2 regions of the Arthrobacter sp. Y3224198 genome follow, and region 1 is predicted to be linked to the other one. Evidence: riboswitches for the same ligand, from Rfam matches in the RefSeq annotation. Region 1 holds a riboswitch; the other holds the start of a gene.
The links. Region 1 has a riboswitch for S-adenosylmethionine ahead of AC5RUF_RS05410 (cobalamin-independent methionine synthase II family protein). Riboswitches for the same ligand answer to the same signal wherever they lie in the genome.

Region 1 (7,729 bases):
GCCCACCATGGCGTCCGCGCTCCAGCCGGAGCGGTTGCGGTACAGGTAGTCGATGGCGGTGGCGAGGTAGTGGTTCGGATTCATCAGCCCGCCGTCGGGGGTAACGATGCCGTGGCGGTCTGCGTCGGCGTCGTTGCCGGTGGCAATGTCGTACCGGTCCGCCCGGGCAATCAGGGAGGCCATGGCGTACGGCGAGGAGCAGTCCATACGGATCTTCTCGTCCCAGTCCAGGGTCATAAAGGCCCACTGCGGGTCGACATTGGGATTCACCACGGTCAGATTCAGCCGGTGCCGTTCGGCAATGGCACCCCAGTAGTCCACGGAGGCGCCGCCCAGGGGATCCGCCCCGATGTGCAGGCCGGCGTTGCGGATGGCATCCAGGTTCAGGACCGAGGGGAGGTCCTCGACGTAGTTCTGCATGAAGTCATAGGTGCCCACCGAGTCGGCCAGCCGCGCTTCGCCCAGGGGAATCCGCTTCACGCCCTCCAGGCCGGCAACAAGCAGCTGGTTGGCGCGGTCCGCGATCCAGTTGGTGATGTCCGAACCGGCGGGACCGCCCGTGGGCGGGTTGTACTTGAACCCGCCGTCGGAAGGCGGATTGTGCGACGGCGTCACCACAATGCCGTCTGCCTGGTCCGTCCGCGAGGCGTTGTACTTCAGGATCGCGTGGCTGACGGCGGGCGTGGGGGTGAAACCGTTCCGTGCGTCGATCAGCACGTTCACGCCGTTGGCGGCCAGGACCTCCAGGGCGGTGTTCTGCGCCGGCTCGGACAGGCCGTGGGTGTCCTTGCCCATGAACAGCGGCCCGGTAATGCCCGCCGAGGTGCGGTACTCGACGATCGCCTGGGTGATGGCCGCAATGTGCTGTTCATTGAAGGCACCGTTCAGGGAAGATCCCCGGTGTCCGGAGGTACCGAAAGCAACGCGCTGCGCAACGTTGGAAGGGTCCGGCGCGACGTCGTAATAGGCGTCCAACAGCGCTGTGAGATCTACAAGGTCGGAAGGTTCGGCTGGTTTTCCTGCACGATTAGACATACCCCTAAGCATGCCAAAGAAACGGCGGGGACGGCAGACGGACCCCTACGCGTAAATCCCGGCGCCGGGGCCGTATGCTCTATCCGACAGCAGCGGGGGCGGCAGGAAGGGGGCACCATGGCGGCAGGAGCAGCTCCGGTAACGGTCCGGCGCCCCGGGATGCGCCGGGGCACCCGCACGGGCATGGTGGTGCTGAACCTTGCCTGCCTCTGTGCGTCCCCGGTGTTCTGGTTCGCCTGGAGTCAGCGGACGGCGTTTCACCTGCCGGAGTGGGCCGAAAACGCGGCCGGGTTTACCGGCGGGATCCTGCCCGTGCTGATGTTCGCGGCGGCATGGTGCGCCGCCGCCGTCCATTTCGGCCACGGCCGGCCGCAGGCAGCGGGAACCATCTTCAACTTCATGTCTTCGCTGGGGCTGCTGGCCGCGGCCGCCGGGATGCTGGCACTGACCAGCGCCGGGCTGGACGGATAGCAGCGAACGGCCGCCTTAAAAGCAGCTGCGGGAAGGTTTCCCTCCCCGCAGCAGGTGCTACTGGTCCTTGTGATTGGCCTTGAAGTTCTCGTTGTCGGAATTCAGGCCCTGCGCAAGGTTGGAGTGCACCTCGGTGCGCGGATCGGAGTGGTCCTGGCTGCCGCTGCCGTCCGGAACCTCCTCCGAGGTCTGCATGAGGTTCTCCACGGCGTTCTCAATCGGATTCGACGATTCCGCCGGCTTGTCTGTCTTTGCCACTGCGTCCTCCCTTGCTCCAAACCATCAGTAACCTTACGGTTTCCACTGTAGTCCAACAGCGGTCCGCACGGTTAGGTCCGGACCTACCAAAGCCGGTTGCTGGCCCGCCGGGCGCCCTCACCGAGCGCCTCAAGCTTGGCAGCCGCAATCTGGGGATGCACCCGGCCGCCCAGCCCGCAGTCGGTTGAGGCAATAACGTTCTCCCGTCCCACCAGCCGGGCGAAACGCTCAATCCGGTCCGCCACCAGATCCGGATGCTCCACCACGTTGGTGGCATGGGAAACGACGCCGGGGATAATCACTTTCCCGTCCGGCAGCTTGGTGTCTTCCCACACCCGCCATTCGTGCTCGTGCCGGACATTGCCGGCTTCGAAGCTGTAGCCGCCGGCGTTGATGCTCAGCAGGGTGTCCACGAGGTGGCGGAACTCGATGTCGGTGGTGTGCGGGCCGTGCCAGGAACCCCAGCACAGGTGAAAGCGGATCTGTTCCTCCGGCAGCCCGCGCAGGGCGTAATTCAGGGCCTCCACCCGGATCCGGGTGAACCGCAGGTAATCCTGAACCGACGGTTCCGGGTTGATCTGGTCCCAGTTCTCGGCAATCGAGGGGTCATCGATCTGCACAATCAGTCCGGCGTCGACGATCGCCTTGTACTCCTCGCGCATGGCATCGGCGCACGCGTAGATGAACTCTTCCTCCGTGGAGTAGTACTCGTTGGCGATCCGGGAGCAGGAGCCCGGCGAAAGGGAGGCCAGGAAGCCCTCCGACAGGCCCGCCCCGACCAGGCCTGCCTTGAGGTTGGCAATATCTCCCGCCACGGCGTCGTACCCGGTGTATTCCACTTTGCCGGTGACTTTCGGGAAAACCTTCTGCGCGCCCGTGGTGATGCCCGACGACGGGTCTGTGTAGGCCTCGCGGAAACGGACCCGGTCGCGGCGGTCACCGAAGCTGGTCAGAACAACCTTGCCCGGTTCCGAACGGACCGGCTCCATGTCCCAGATGCCCGTTTCAGCCACACTCAGGCCGCTCAGCCGGGCGAAGGAGTAGGACCACCAGGCCCCGTAATCCACCTCGGCGGACATCGCGTGCCCGTACTCGCCGTCGTTCGGGATATCGATGCCGGCCTCCTGCTGGCGCCGCACCAGGTCGGCTACGGCATCCCGCAGCAGCTGTTCATAGCCGGCGGTGTCCGCGGGGTTGGCGTCCCTGGCCGCATTGGCGGCGAGCAGTTCGGGTGTGCGGGGGAGTGAACCGGCGTGGGTGGTCAGGATACGGTCGGTGCTTTTGCGCATGGGAATCCTCGGGGATCGTGTGCTCTTGCCTGCACCGGATGCCCTGAAGGGCGGTGCAGGCCGCTTCGTCATCCGAACCACCCGTGAAGCATGGGGTTGGTGCACGGCCAAGTCGGAGCTTGGCGGCCGTGTCTCCTGAAGCTGGTGCCATCCTAACCACGCCGTGCCGTCCCCACCAAGCACATGACGAAAAGCAAAAAGGGCGGCAGCTCCGGGTTTTCCGGTGCTGCCGCCCTGTGGAGGGTATCGTGCCGTGCTTGCTAGCGAACGCCGCTCATCAGCTTCTTGATGGCCGGGGTCGCCGCTGCCAGGGCGATGCCCAGGACAATGGCGGTTCCGCCGCTGAACAGGAAGTAACTGACCTCGGTGTCGGGGTTGTAGAATTGAGCCAGCCAGCCCGCAAGGGTGGTGCCCAGGGAAACCGAGAGGAAGAACAGGGCAACCATCTGGGTCCGGAAGACCTCCGGGGCCAGTTTGGTGGCCACGGACAGGCCGATCGGGGAGATGAAGAGTTCCGCGAAGGTGAACAGCAGCAGGATGCCGACCAGGGCCAGCAGCGGGGTGCTGTTGGCGCCGCCGCCGGAGAACGGAATGAAGGCGAGGAACGCCAGGCCCATGACGGCAAGGCCCAGTGCGAACTTCAGCGGCGAGGACGGCTGCCGGTCGCCCAGCTTGGTCCAGACCGCAGCGAAGACGGCCGCGAAGATGATGATGAAGATCGGGTTGATCGACTGCACCCAGCTCGGCGGCATGGTCCAGCCGAAGATGGTGCGGTCCAGGGACGTGTCGGCGTACAGCGCCACCACGGTGAACTGCTGCTGGAACAGGGCCCAGAAGGCGGCGCTGGCAATGAACAGCGGCATAAAGGAGAACACCCGGCGCCGTTCCACCTGGTTGACCTTCTTGCTGCCCAGGATGATGACGAAGTAGGCAACCGCGGCCAGGATGGCCACTGCGGCCATCACCACGGCGAGGTTCGTGGCGGTCAGGAGTCCGAACACCACGGCCAGGACAATCACCACCAGGGCGGCAACGGTGTACACGCCGACCTTGAGGTACTGCTGCTTGGGCAGCGGGTTGGCTACTTCATGCGCGGCTTCCGGCAGGTATTTGCGCGTGAGGCCGTACTGGACCAGGCCGATGGCCATGCCGATTGCGGCAAGGCCGAAGCCGTAGTGGAAGCCGAGGCGGACCTGGAGCAGGCCGGTGAGGAGGGGGCCCACCAGGGCGCCCAGGTTGATGCCCATGTAGAAGAGGGAGAAACCGGCGTCGCGCCGTTCATCCTTCTCGGAGTACAGGGTTCCAACCAGCGACGTGGCGTTGGCCTTGACGCCGCCCGAGCCCAGTGCAATGAGGATCAGGCCGGCAGCCAGTCCCGCGGCACCCGGAAGTACGGCCAGGGAAATGTGGCCGAGTACGACTATGGCTGCGGAGTAGAAGAGGACCCGCTCGGAGCCGAGCACGCGGTCGGCCAGCCAAGCGCCGAGAATGGTGGAAAGGTAAACGCCACCGCCGTACGCGCCAACCAAAGAGGTGGCAACAGCAACATCGATGCCGAGGCCGCCTTCAGTGACCGAGTAGTACATGTAGTACAGCAGGATGCCCTGCATGCCGTAGAACGAGAATCGTTCCCACAGCTCGACACTGAAAAGATTGGCCAACATCCGGGGATGGCCGAAGAAGGTTTTACGCGCTTCTTGGACGCCTGGGGTACTGGGGGTATGGCTCACCCATTAATGTTCCCACCCCTTCCTTGGGTTGGCGCCGGACAATCCTGCGTAATCCGCTCCGGACCGGGAAGGTTTTTCGAAGCCCTGTGGGGAAGGTCACCGGATTCCGGCTCGATTTTGGCGAGGTTACGTGCTTTAAGTCTCCCGTTACACGCGGATTTGGCGCAAACAAGCGGATTTGACTACAAGCGGGACGGAATTCCGCGGGCGGGGGCGCGGTTGGCACCCGTATGTCCACCCTGAACATCCCTGTTTCCATTCTTGACCGGGCCAATTCCCGGGAAGGGTCTTCCGAAGCCGACGCGCTGCTGGCGGTGGCGGAACGGGCCGAGGCAGCCGAGAAGCTGGGCTACCGGCGCTTCTGGGTGGCCGAACACCATGCCGTGGCCGGGATTGCCGGGTCTGCGCCAGCCGTTCTGATGGCCTCCCTTGCTGCCCGCACGCACAGTATCCGGATCGGATCCGGTGGAATCATGCTGCCCAACCATGCACCGCTCGTTGTGGCTGAACAGGCCGCCACCCTGGCTGCCCTGTATCCGGGCCGCATTGACCTGGGGCTGGGCCGGTCCCTAGGGTTCACGGCTGCCGTGCGCCGGGCACTGCGTGCCGGGACAGCCGAGGCGGAACAGTTTGAAGAGCACCTGGCCGAGTTGCTGGCGTACCTCGACGGAACGGCCGCCATCACCGCCAGGCCGCAGGACAAGAGCCAAACGCCCGTGTTTGTCCTGGCCACCGGGTCGGGAGCGGATATCGCCGCGAAGGCGGGCCTCGGACTGGTCCTGGGCGGTCCGGCCCTGTTCCGTTCCGGGCCGGGGTCAGCCCTGCAGCGGTACCGGACGGCGTTCCGCCCGTCGGACCGATTCCCCCGGCCGTACGTGCTGGCCGCCGTAAACGTGGCGGTTGCAGATACGGAACGGGCCGCCGTCGAACTGCTGCTTCCGGAAGCCGGCGCCCTGGCCGACTCCAAGACCAAGGGTGTTTTTCCGGCGCTGGCGGCTACCGATGGGAAGGTGACGGGTTCGGCCCGGAGGCAGGACCTGGTCCGCGGATTCCTGGCGGACTCCATCCACGGCACCCCGGACTCGGTACGCCGCCGCGTGGCGGATCTGGTGCACGCCACCGGTGCGGATGAGCTGCTGGTCACCGGCGGAGCCTTCGACGTCGAAGGCCAGCGAGAGTCCGACCGCCTGCTTGCCGAACTGGCTGCCCCCTAGCCCTGCCGCAGCGGGATCAGTACCCGAGCTGGGCGGCGACGGCGAGCAGATCCGCTTCGGCACCGGGCCTGCCGATCAGCTGGATGCCCATCGGCAGACCGTCCGCGGTGTCCAGCACGGGGATGCTGATGGCGGGAAGTCCGCAGACGTTGACCATGGAGGTAAAGGGGGAGTACCGGCACTGCCGTGCATAGTCCTCGTCCGCGTCCCCACCCTCGTACCAGCCGATGGGCCGGGGGGTCATGGCCAGCGTCGGGGTGAGAATCATGTCGTACGCGCTGTACTGCCGGATGGTTTCCGTTTCAAAGGTCCGCAGGATGTCGATGGCGGTGACCAGGTCCGCGGCAGTGCGGCCCTGTGCCCGCCGCCGCATGGTGGCCGACAGGTCAGTGAGCTGTTCCTCGCGGCCCGGCGCCAGCACCGCCGTGGCCAGGGATGCGGTCCAGACCGTCTGGAAAGCGTCCGGATACCGCTCGTCATAGCGGAGGTCGGCGTCCACCAGGTCGTGGCCGGCAGCGACCAGTGCCGCGGTCCCGGCGTCGAGGGCTTCCACTGCCTCCGCCTCAAGGACAATATCCAGCCGGGACTCGAACGGGGACCGGGTGCTGACACCGATCCGGAACCGGCCCTCGGTCCGGCGGACGGCCGCCAGGAAGCTCCCCTGGTGCCGGGCCGCACTGGTGGCGCGGTGATTCGGCTCTTCCAGCATGGCGTCCAGCAGCAGTGCCGCGTCCGCGGCGTTGCGGGCCAGCGGTCCGGCCACCACAAACTGGCCCAGATCCTGCTGCGCGGAGCCGGAGGGAATCCGTCCGCGGTTGGGCTTCAAACCGACCAGGCCGGTGGCCGCCGCCGGGATACGGACCGATCCGCCGCCGTCGGTGCCGGGGGCAAAGGGAATCATGCCCGCAGCCACAGCCGCGGCGCTGCCCCCGGAGGATCCGCCCGGGCTCAGGCGTGGGTCACGCGGATTGCGGGCAGGCGGGCCCACCCTGTTTTCGCTGTAGCTGTTGAGCCCGAATTCCGGCACCTGCGTCTTCCCCAGGCTGATGGCGCCGGCACGGCGCAACACGGCGGGAAGCGGAGCGTCTTCCTTCGCTATCCAAGGATCCAGGGCCGCGCTTCCCATGGTGGTCCGCACCCCAGCCACGTCGGTGAGGTCCTTGTGGGCCAGGGGCATTCCGTGCAGCATCCCCAACTGTTCGCCACGGGAACGGCGTTCATCGGCAGCGCGGGCCTCGGCCAGGGCAAGTTCCGGCGTCGGCGTCAGGAAGGCTCCCAGTCCGGGGTTCAGGGCATCGACGCGGGACAGGAAGTGGGCGGTAATCTCTTCGGCGCCCAGCTGGCCGGAGGCCAGGGCATCCCGCAGTTCGACGGCGGTCATCTCGTGGGGAGCGGTCATTGCGTACCTCCGGTGCGTGCGGGCCTGGACGTTTATTTCTTCGGGCCGCGTCCCACTATAGGCTGGACAAAACGATCGCCGCCCGGCCCGGAACGGGCCTGCGGCGCCATGCAATATCGGTTGGACAGTGAGGGCAGCAATGAGTGAGATGCAGAGCGTATCCGTGGACAACATCCCGGAAGGCGCAAAAATCCTTGACGTGCGGGAAGACTACGAGTGGGAGGCCGGCCACGTGGACGGCGCCGTCCACATTCCGCTGGACCAGCTGCCGGACAGCCTGGACAACCTTGACCCGGACCAGGACTTTGCGGTCATCTGCCGCACCGGCGGCCG
Region 2 (7,729 bases), on a different contig from region 1:
CTGAAGATCGACGCCGGGACGGTGCGGGAACTCAATGTCCGTCTGATCCGCGCTGCGTCCTGACGGTTCTGCTGCCGGTTTGTCCACTTCGCTGCTGGTTTGGGAAATCCCTGCCGGTTTGCAGCGGAGGGATTTCCCAAACCGGCAGCAGAACCCCTAACCGGCAGCAGATTCACCGCAGGCGGCCGGCACGCGGCAGTCCGGCTGCCACCAATCGGCTCACGAGACTTTCCGGATGCTCGGGCGGTCGGCGTATGTCGGTCCAAGTCCAGCGGACAAACCCGACCCCGGCGGCACGGATGGCGTCTTCCCTCCGTTTTTCCTGGGTGAGGGTGTCCCATGAGGGCGACAGCGCAGAGCCGTTTGCTCCGTATTTCACCGCGCCGTCGAATTCCCCCACCAGCATCTGGTCCTTCCAATAAAAATCTGACCGGAAGCGCCCCGCCGGAGTACTGAACCCGTGCTGGAGTTCCGGGGCAGGAAATCCAAAACGGCGCAGTACGGCGCGGGAATAGGATTCGCCGGCGGATTCGGAAAGGGCATCGGCAAAGTCGATAACCCGGCGGGCCTTTGCCTGTTTGCTGCGGAACGGCACCCTTTGTGCCAGGTCCCGCAGGAGCTCTTTGCTCAGTGGGGGCAGCCCGTGGGCAACATCCGGGCGCAGCACATGGTCCATGGCCGGAACCGCATGCTCGAAGTCGAGGTAGGCAGCCATGTCCAGCACGGTCTGCGCCCGGGAGGTCAGCAGCATGCCGTCGAACGTTTCCACCGGCTCCAGCAGGTGGCGATGGGTCCAGCGGAGGCCGCCACGGCACCGGCCATGTGAGGTGGAGGAGCCCAGCAGCAGAATGTCTGGCGACGTTCCGATAACTGGCAGCCCCCAAATCACGGCAGCAGACTGCTGGATCAGGACACGCTGTCCCGGCACTTGCTGTGAGGCCGCGCGGATCCGGGTCCGTTCACGTTCCCAGGCCGGCATCTGCTGCCACGATCCGGCGGCGACGTAGACCCCGGGGCGAAGGCGGACCAGGTCGCCTATTCGGCATCGCATGGAAAGGGCACGGCGCCCGGCGCCGTAAGTATCGGCGTCGGCGGCATAAATCAGTTCGGGATCCATGCCCTAAGGCTGGAGATGCAGCAGCCAGACAGCGAGGGCGGGAACCTGCTTTGTGGATAACCCGGTCGTTATGGGGAAAGCTCCGGTTTGTGCAAAACGCTGCCGGTTTGGGAAATCCCTGCCGGTTTGCGGCGGAGGGATTTCCCTAACCGGCAGCAGAAACCCTAACCGGCAGCAAAAACCCCGGAACTAGATCTCGACCGGGCCCTTGGCGGTGTCGAAGGTGACCGACATGAGGCCCGGTGTCCCCGCGGGGGCGATCCAAGTGACCCCGACACCGTCCAGCGGCTCCTCCACGGGGTGGCCCAGCCAGTCGCTGACCCGTGCGGCGGAACCGGCGATGGTCAGCGAGCTCAGCTTCACCAGACCGGGCATCCCGGGGATGGCGTTGGACGGGTGCAGCGCTTCGGTGCCGTCATCCCAGCGCAGCAGGTACGGCACCTGCGGGTCGGCGATCAGGCCGTTGATGCCGATCTGCTGCCAGGTCAGCTCCTGGCCGTCCGGGAACTTGCGGTTGCCCGGGACGGAGGAACGGCCGAGCCGTTGCTCGAACGGGGAGAGGTCATCCACGGCCACGCACCAGCCCATCCAGCCGCCGCCGGATTCGGAGCGCTGGCGGACGGCCTGGCCGAAGGGGGCCTTGTCCGACGCCGGGTGGTTCAGGACCTCGACAATCTCGACATATTGGTTGTTGGCCAGGGGCAGGATCATATTGCGGGTACCGAACCGGGGGTGGACACCACCCTTTACGAAGTCGGCGCCGAGAGCGGCAGCAATCCTCTCGGTGGTGGCCAAAAGACCGTCAGATTCACAGGCGTAAGAGACATGATCCAAGCGCATGCGGCTCATTGTGGCACGTTGTGACCGCGGTCTCGACTAAGGGAAGCCTAACCACCGAAGAAGGCAGCACGGAACCGCAAATCCGTTCCCGGGACGGCCGCCTTTTTCACGGAAAGTCATGAAGGTTGCGCTTGGTCCCGGGATCGGTTTCTATTGGTGCAGGTCATGAGTGCCAGCAGATAGCCCCGGCTTGCTGGCCGGCAACCCTCCAACCGCGGTGGGGTGCCCCGGGTGAAGACCTGGCTGGACGCCAAAAGGGCGTTCGGCAAGCGCGGGTCCCACAGCCCCACTGGAAGTCCGGTGATTATCCGGCGAACCATCCGGCGTACCCGGATGTTCCGGCTGGTGCTGTGCGGCCCCTGGTTTGAGGGAGCATCATGAGTGCAGATTGGTCATTTGAAACCCGCCAGATCCACGTTGGACAGGAGCCCGACGCTGTAACCGGCGCCCGTGCCCTGCCGATCTATCAGACATCGTCCTTCGTCTTCCCCAGCGCCGAGGCAGCCGCCAATCGGTTCGCCCTGGCGGAACTGGAACCGATCTACACCCGGATCGGCAACCCCACGCAGGAAGCGGTGGAGAACCGGATCGCCTCGCTGGAGGGCGGCGTCGGGGCGCTGCTGCTGGCGTCCGGACAGGCCGCGGAAACGTTCGCGCTGTTGAACGTGGCCGCCGCCGGCGACCACATTGTGGCGAGCCCCAGCCTCTACGGCGGCACCTACAACCTGCTTCGGCACACGCTGAAGAAATTCGGCATCGACACCACCTTTGTGCAGGACCCGGATGACCTGGAGCAGTGGCGGGCGGCGGTCCGGCCCAATACCAAGGCGTTCTTCGGCGAGGTAGTCTCCAACCCGCGCCAGGACGTGCTGGACCTCGAGGGCATCAGCGCCATTGCCCACGACGCCGGCATCCCCCTGATCGTGGACAACACCCTGGCAACGCCGTACCTGATCCGTCCCATCGAATGGGGCGCGGACATTGTGGTGCATTCAGCCACCAAGTACCTGGGCGGGCACGGAACCTCCATTGCCGGCGTAATCGTGGACTCGGGCAACTTCGACTTCGCCGCCGACCCGGAGAAGTTCCCCGGCTTCAACACCCCGGATGAGAGCTACAACGGGCTGGTCTACGCCCGCGACCTGGGGGTCAACGGTGCGCTGGGCGCCAACCTGGCCTACATCCTGAAGGCACGCGTGCAACTGCTGCGCGATCTCGGCTCGGCGGTTTCCCCGTTCAACGCGTTCCTGATTGCCCAGGGGTTGGAGACCCTGAGCCTGCGCGTGGAGCGGCACGTGGCCAACGCCGTCGCCGTCGCCAACTGGCTTGAAAACCACGACGACGTGCTCTCGGTTGCGTACGCCGGCCTGGAGTCCAGTCCCTGGTTCGAACGCGGACGCACATACGGTCCGCGCGGCACCGGCGCGATTGTTTCCTTCGAAATTGAGGGCGGTGTGGAGGCCGGGAAGCGTTTTGTGGACGGCCTGGAGCTGCATTCCCATGTGGCCAACGTGGGGGACGTGCGCTCGCTGGTGATCCACCCGGCGTCGACCACGCACAGCCAGCTCGGCGCCGAGGCACAGCTGGCCGCCGGTGTCAGCCCGGGGCTGGTGCGGCTGTCCGTGGGCATCGAGCATATCGATGACATCCTTGCGGACCTCGACGCCGGCTTCCGGGCCGCCAAGGGAGCCTAGGGGTCCGCGTGACAATCCGTCACTCTGCTCCGCAGCACCCCGTCACCGACCGGGACGGGGTGCTGCAGTACGCCTCCATCGGCGGACTCGACCTGGAAACCGGCGGCTACCTGCCCGACGTCGTCCTCGGCTACGAAACCTGGGGCCGGCTTGATGCCGATGCCGGTAACGCCGTCTTCATCGCGCACGCCCTAACCGGCAGCACCCACGTGGCGCAGGGGGATACGGACGAACCCGGCTGGTGGGATGACCTGGTGGGTCCGGGGAAAACCGTGGACACGAACCGCTTTTTCGTAGTGGCGGCGAACATGCTGGGCGGCTGCTACGGTTCCACCGGTCCGTCCTCCCTTGATCCGCAGGGCCTGCCCTGGGGATCGCGCTTTCCCCTGGTCACCATCCGTGATGCGGTGCGTGCCGAAGCCCGGCTGGCCGACCTCCTCGGCATTGGCGCCTGGCATGCCGTCCTCGGCGGTTCGCTCGGGGGGGCACGGGCGCTTGAATGGGCGGTGACCGAGCCGGCCCGGGTTCGACGTTGTGCAGTGATTGCGGCGACGGCGGCGAGCACCGCGGAGCAGATCGCCTTTGCCCAGACCCAGCTGGCCGCCATCCGGCTGGATCCGGACTTCAGCGGCGGCGACTACTACAACGGTGTGCCGCCGCTGGCCGGGCTCGGCCTGGCCCGGCGGATTGCCCACATCACGTACCGTTCCGAACCGGAACTGGAGTACCGGTTCGGCCGCGGCCCGCAGGGGTCAGAGGACCCGTTCGGTGCCGTGCTCCCGGCGGAGCGGGGCCGGTACGCTGTGGAAAGCTACCTGGACCACCAGGCGGACAAGCTGGTGGACCGCTTCGACGCGAACACCTATCTGGTCCTCACCGAGGCACTGGCCGGGCACGACGTCGCGCGGGGACGCGGGTCGCTGCGGCAGGCCCTGGCGGCCGTGACGGCAGAATGCTTTATTGCCGCAGTTGAATCGGATCGGTTGTATTTCCCCCAGCAGTCGGCGGACCTCGCGGCCGCCCTGCCGCGGGGAACCCAGGTGCACCTGATCCGGGCACCGATCGGGCATGACGGGTTCCTGACCCACGTACAGGAGATCGCCGGGCCGCTGCGGGCGGCGTTCTTCGCCTGAGCGAACCCCGGACCCGGGACCCGGGACCCGGGGCCCGGGCCCCGGGTCTTGAGCGCGACGCCAAACCGGGGACCGCTAACCGGCCTCGGCTTCCATCAGCCAGAAGGAAGCCCCGGTCGGATCGGCCAGTTGGACCATCCGGCCGTAGGGGGAGTCCTCGGGTGGAGTGAGCACGGATCCGCCCAGCTGTTCGGCGAGATCAGCGGCGGCGTCCACATCCGTGTGCCCGAAGTAGAGCTCCCAATGCGAGGGCACCCCCTCGGGCAGGTCCGTGACACCGTCCATGACCCCTGCCACCGGCCGGCCGTTGCTTTGCACCGTGGTGTACCGGAACTCGCTGCTGTCCGCCAGCACCTCCGTCTCCCAGCCGAACACCTCGCGGTAGAACGCCAGGGCGGCGGGATAGTTCCCCGTCAGCAGCTCGTACCAGACCGGCGCCCCGGCTTCATCGATCCGGCCGAAGCCGGGATGGGCCTGTGGCTGCCAGATGCCGATAGTGCCGCCGCTGGGATCGCCCAGCATCGCCGAGGTGCCCTTGTCCCGGATGACCAGCGGATCCAGCATCACCTGCCCGCCCGCTGCGGCGGCCGCATCGGCGGATCCGGCGGCATCCGCGGAAGCCAGATAGACCGTCCACGTGTCCGGGAAGGCGGTCTCGGGCGAGTTGGGCATCATTCCGGCCACGACGGCTCCACGGTGCAGGAAATCCACATAGCCGCCGGGCTCCTGGGCGGACTCCGCAGCTTCCCAGCCAAGCAATCCCGAATAAAACTCCCGGGCACGCTGTGGATCGGAGCTGGCAAGATCCGCCCAGCACGGGGCGCCGGCCGGGAACCGGTTGGATACTGCGGGCATGAGTGCTCCTTTAAATAGGCCGGAACCCAGCTATACCAACTCCGGCCGGCGGCTAACAGGGCGCTTCCCTTGCCTGTGGCGGGAATCCGTGGGAAAACTTTGGGCATGACTGACCGGATTCATCTGCAGGGACGGGCCCGCTGCACACCGGAGACCCTCTGGCACACACTCGTGGACAACCGGGCCGCCTGGTGGCCGGACATGGACTTCGCGCCCCACCCCGGCGCCCCGCTGCAGGAACGGTGGATGGAAGACGGAGTGGAGCACACCGCCAAGGGAACCGTCCTGGCCGTAGCCCCGGAGAAGCTCCTGTCCTTCCGGTGGACGTCCCCGGACTGGGAAGCACACACCGTGGTGAGCTTTGAGTTGACCCCGGCCGACGACGGCGACGGCGGAGCCACCGACGTCGCCGTCACGGAAAGCGGGTTCGCAGGACTGAAAGCCGGCCCCGTCCTGTCCGAGGCGCACCGGGAAGGCTGGGCCTTCCATCTGGCGAACCTGATCGAACAGGCCGAGAAGTAAGGGCGCGCCGCGAGCTTCCGGGTTAGCCTTGCCGACATGAGCGACGCATCGGACACGCCCGACCACCGCCCGAGAGGGAACCGCCCGCCGCGGACCCGCCGTGCAACCGGACCGGCCGGACGCCGGGCAGCCCGGCTGCTGGCGGCAGCAGCAATCCCACTGGTGGCTCTCGCCCTGCTGGTATCGGGTGCCGTGCTGGCAGCAACGGGACAGTCGGAGTCCTTCGGCTGGTTCGCCTACGCTCCGCTGGAGGAAAGCATAAGGCCGGGCATGTTCCTCACCGGCAAAATGCAGTTGGGATACCTGCTGGTGGCCCTGGGACTGGTGGCAGCAGCCTTTTGGGGCGGCTTCAGGCTCGGCCGGCGGGCCGGGGCCGCGCCAGCTGGCAGCAGCTAGGCTGCAGGACGCTGCCTGAACCGGCTAGTCGCCGACGTCAGAGCCCTGCGGCATGGGTGCACCGAACATCGGACCTGCTTCGGGCCGCTTCGCGGAGATGCCGTCGCCGGAGGATTGGTGGCGTACCCGCCGCACCACCCAGGGGAAGAGGAACTCCCTCGCCCAGACCAGGTCTTCGGACCGGGCAGCCCGCCATTTCTTCGGCGGCAGCGGTTTGGTTTCCAGCGGTGAGAGGGAATGCGGCACGTTGAGGGTGTCCAGCACCATCGCGGCAATGGTGTGGTGTCCCAGCGGGGAGAAGTGCAGCCGGTCCGGCGCCCACATCTGCGGGTCACTCAGCGCGCGCAGCGCCCACATGTCGGCGATGACCGCGTCATGGCGGGCCGCCACCGTCCGCAGGTTCTCGTTGTAGATGCCCACCCGTCCGCGCACGCTGCCCAGCACCGGGGTGTTGCCGAGGTCGGGGCCGGTGAACAGCACGACGGTGGCTCCCGTGGCGCGCAGTTCGGCGATCGCTCCGTCAATGCGCTCGGCCAGCCGGTCCGGATCGCCGCCGGGGCGGATAACGTCATTGCCGCCGGCACAGATGGTGACCAGATCGGGCTTCAGGGCCACGGCGGGAGCAAGCTGCTCCTCGATGATCTGGTTGAGCAGCCTGCCCCGGATGGCCAGGTTGGCGTAGGCAAAGTCCGGATGGCCCACGGCGAGTTCCTCGGCTACCCGGTCGGCCCAGCCGCGGTTGCCGCCGGGGCTTTGCGGATCGGGATCCCCGATGCCTTCGGTAAAGGAGTCTCCCAGGGCCACGTAGCGGCTCCACGGGTGGCTTGGTGCTTGTCCGGTTGCGGCCGGCAACCCGGCGGTCTCAGGCGTTGACGTTGTACTCACCGACCCATACTTGCAAACGACCCTCTGGCTACGCGACCGTAGGTTCCCGTTACGGGCGTGCCAGAATTGGATTCATGACTGATGCGAATCCCGTGGTCCTGTGGTCCAAGCCCGAAGCCGAACGCGCGGGCACTCCGCTGCTGGTGCTCTTCCACGGGTACCTCGCCAATGAGGAAGACCTGATGGGCCTCACGGACTACCTTCCGGCGGACTTCACCATCGCTTCGGTGCGGGCCCCGCAGGCGCTCGGCCCCGGGTACACCTGGTTCCCCCTGACGGGCGACGCC

Region 2: linked by a shared signal. The riboswitch ahead of AC5RUF_RS12400 (bifunctional o-acetylhomoserine/o-acetylserine sulfhydrylase) and the one ahead of AC5RUF_RS05410 (cobalamin-independent methionine synthase II family protein) in region 1 are both predicted to bind S-adenosylmethionine.

The regions. Positions count from the first base shown of each region.
Region 1 covers NZ_JBNHFG010000006.1:119,875-127,603, forward strand. The annotation lists gene pgm (phosphoglucomutase (alpha-D-glucose-1,6-bisphosphate-dependent)) at 1-1,035, opposite strand, end outside; gene AC5RUF_RS05400 (hypothetical protein) at 1,153-1,506, shown strand; gene AC5RUF_RS05405 (hypothetical protein) at 1,564-1,764, opposite strand; gene AC5RUF_RS05410 (cobalamin-independent methionine synthase II family protein) at 1,848-3,053, opposite strand; SAM riboswitch class IV at 3,070-3,194, opposite strand; gene AC5RUF_RS05415 (peptide MFS transporter) at 3,314-4,717, opposite strand; gene AC5RUF_RS05420 (MsnO8 family LLM class oxidoreductase) at 5,014-5,997, shown strand; gene AC5RUF_RS05425 (amidase) at 6,014-7,396, opposite strand; gene AC5RUF_RS05430 (rhodanese-like domain-containing protein) at 7,536-7,729, shown strand, end outside.
Region 2 covers NZ_JBNHFG010000023.1:28,051-35,779, reverse strand. The annotation lists gene AC5RUF_RS12415 (glycoside hydrolase family 2 protein) at 1-63, shown strand, start outside; gene AC5RUF_RS12410 (putative endonuclease domain-containing protein) at 173-1,117, opposite strand; gene AC5RUF_RS12405 (VOC family protein) at 1,307-1,957, opposite strand; SAM riboswitch class IV at 2,119-2,235, shown strand; gene AC5RUF_RS12400 (bifunctional o-acetylhomoserine/o-acetylserine sulfhydrylase) at 2,335-3,651, shown strand; gene metX (homoserine O-acetyltransferase MetX) at 3,660-4,784, shown strand; gene AC5RUF_RS12390 (VOC family protein) at 4,860-5,639, opposite strand; gene AC5RUF_RS12385 (SRPBCC family protein) at 5,745-6,161, shown strand; gene AC5RUF_RS12380 (hypothetical protein) at 6,198-6,557, shown strand; gene AC5RUF_RS12375 (SGNH/GDSL hydrolase family protein) at 6,582-7,442, opposite strand; gene AC5RUF_RS12370 (alpha/beta hydrolase) at 7,517-7,729, shown strand, end outside.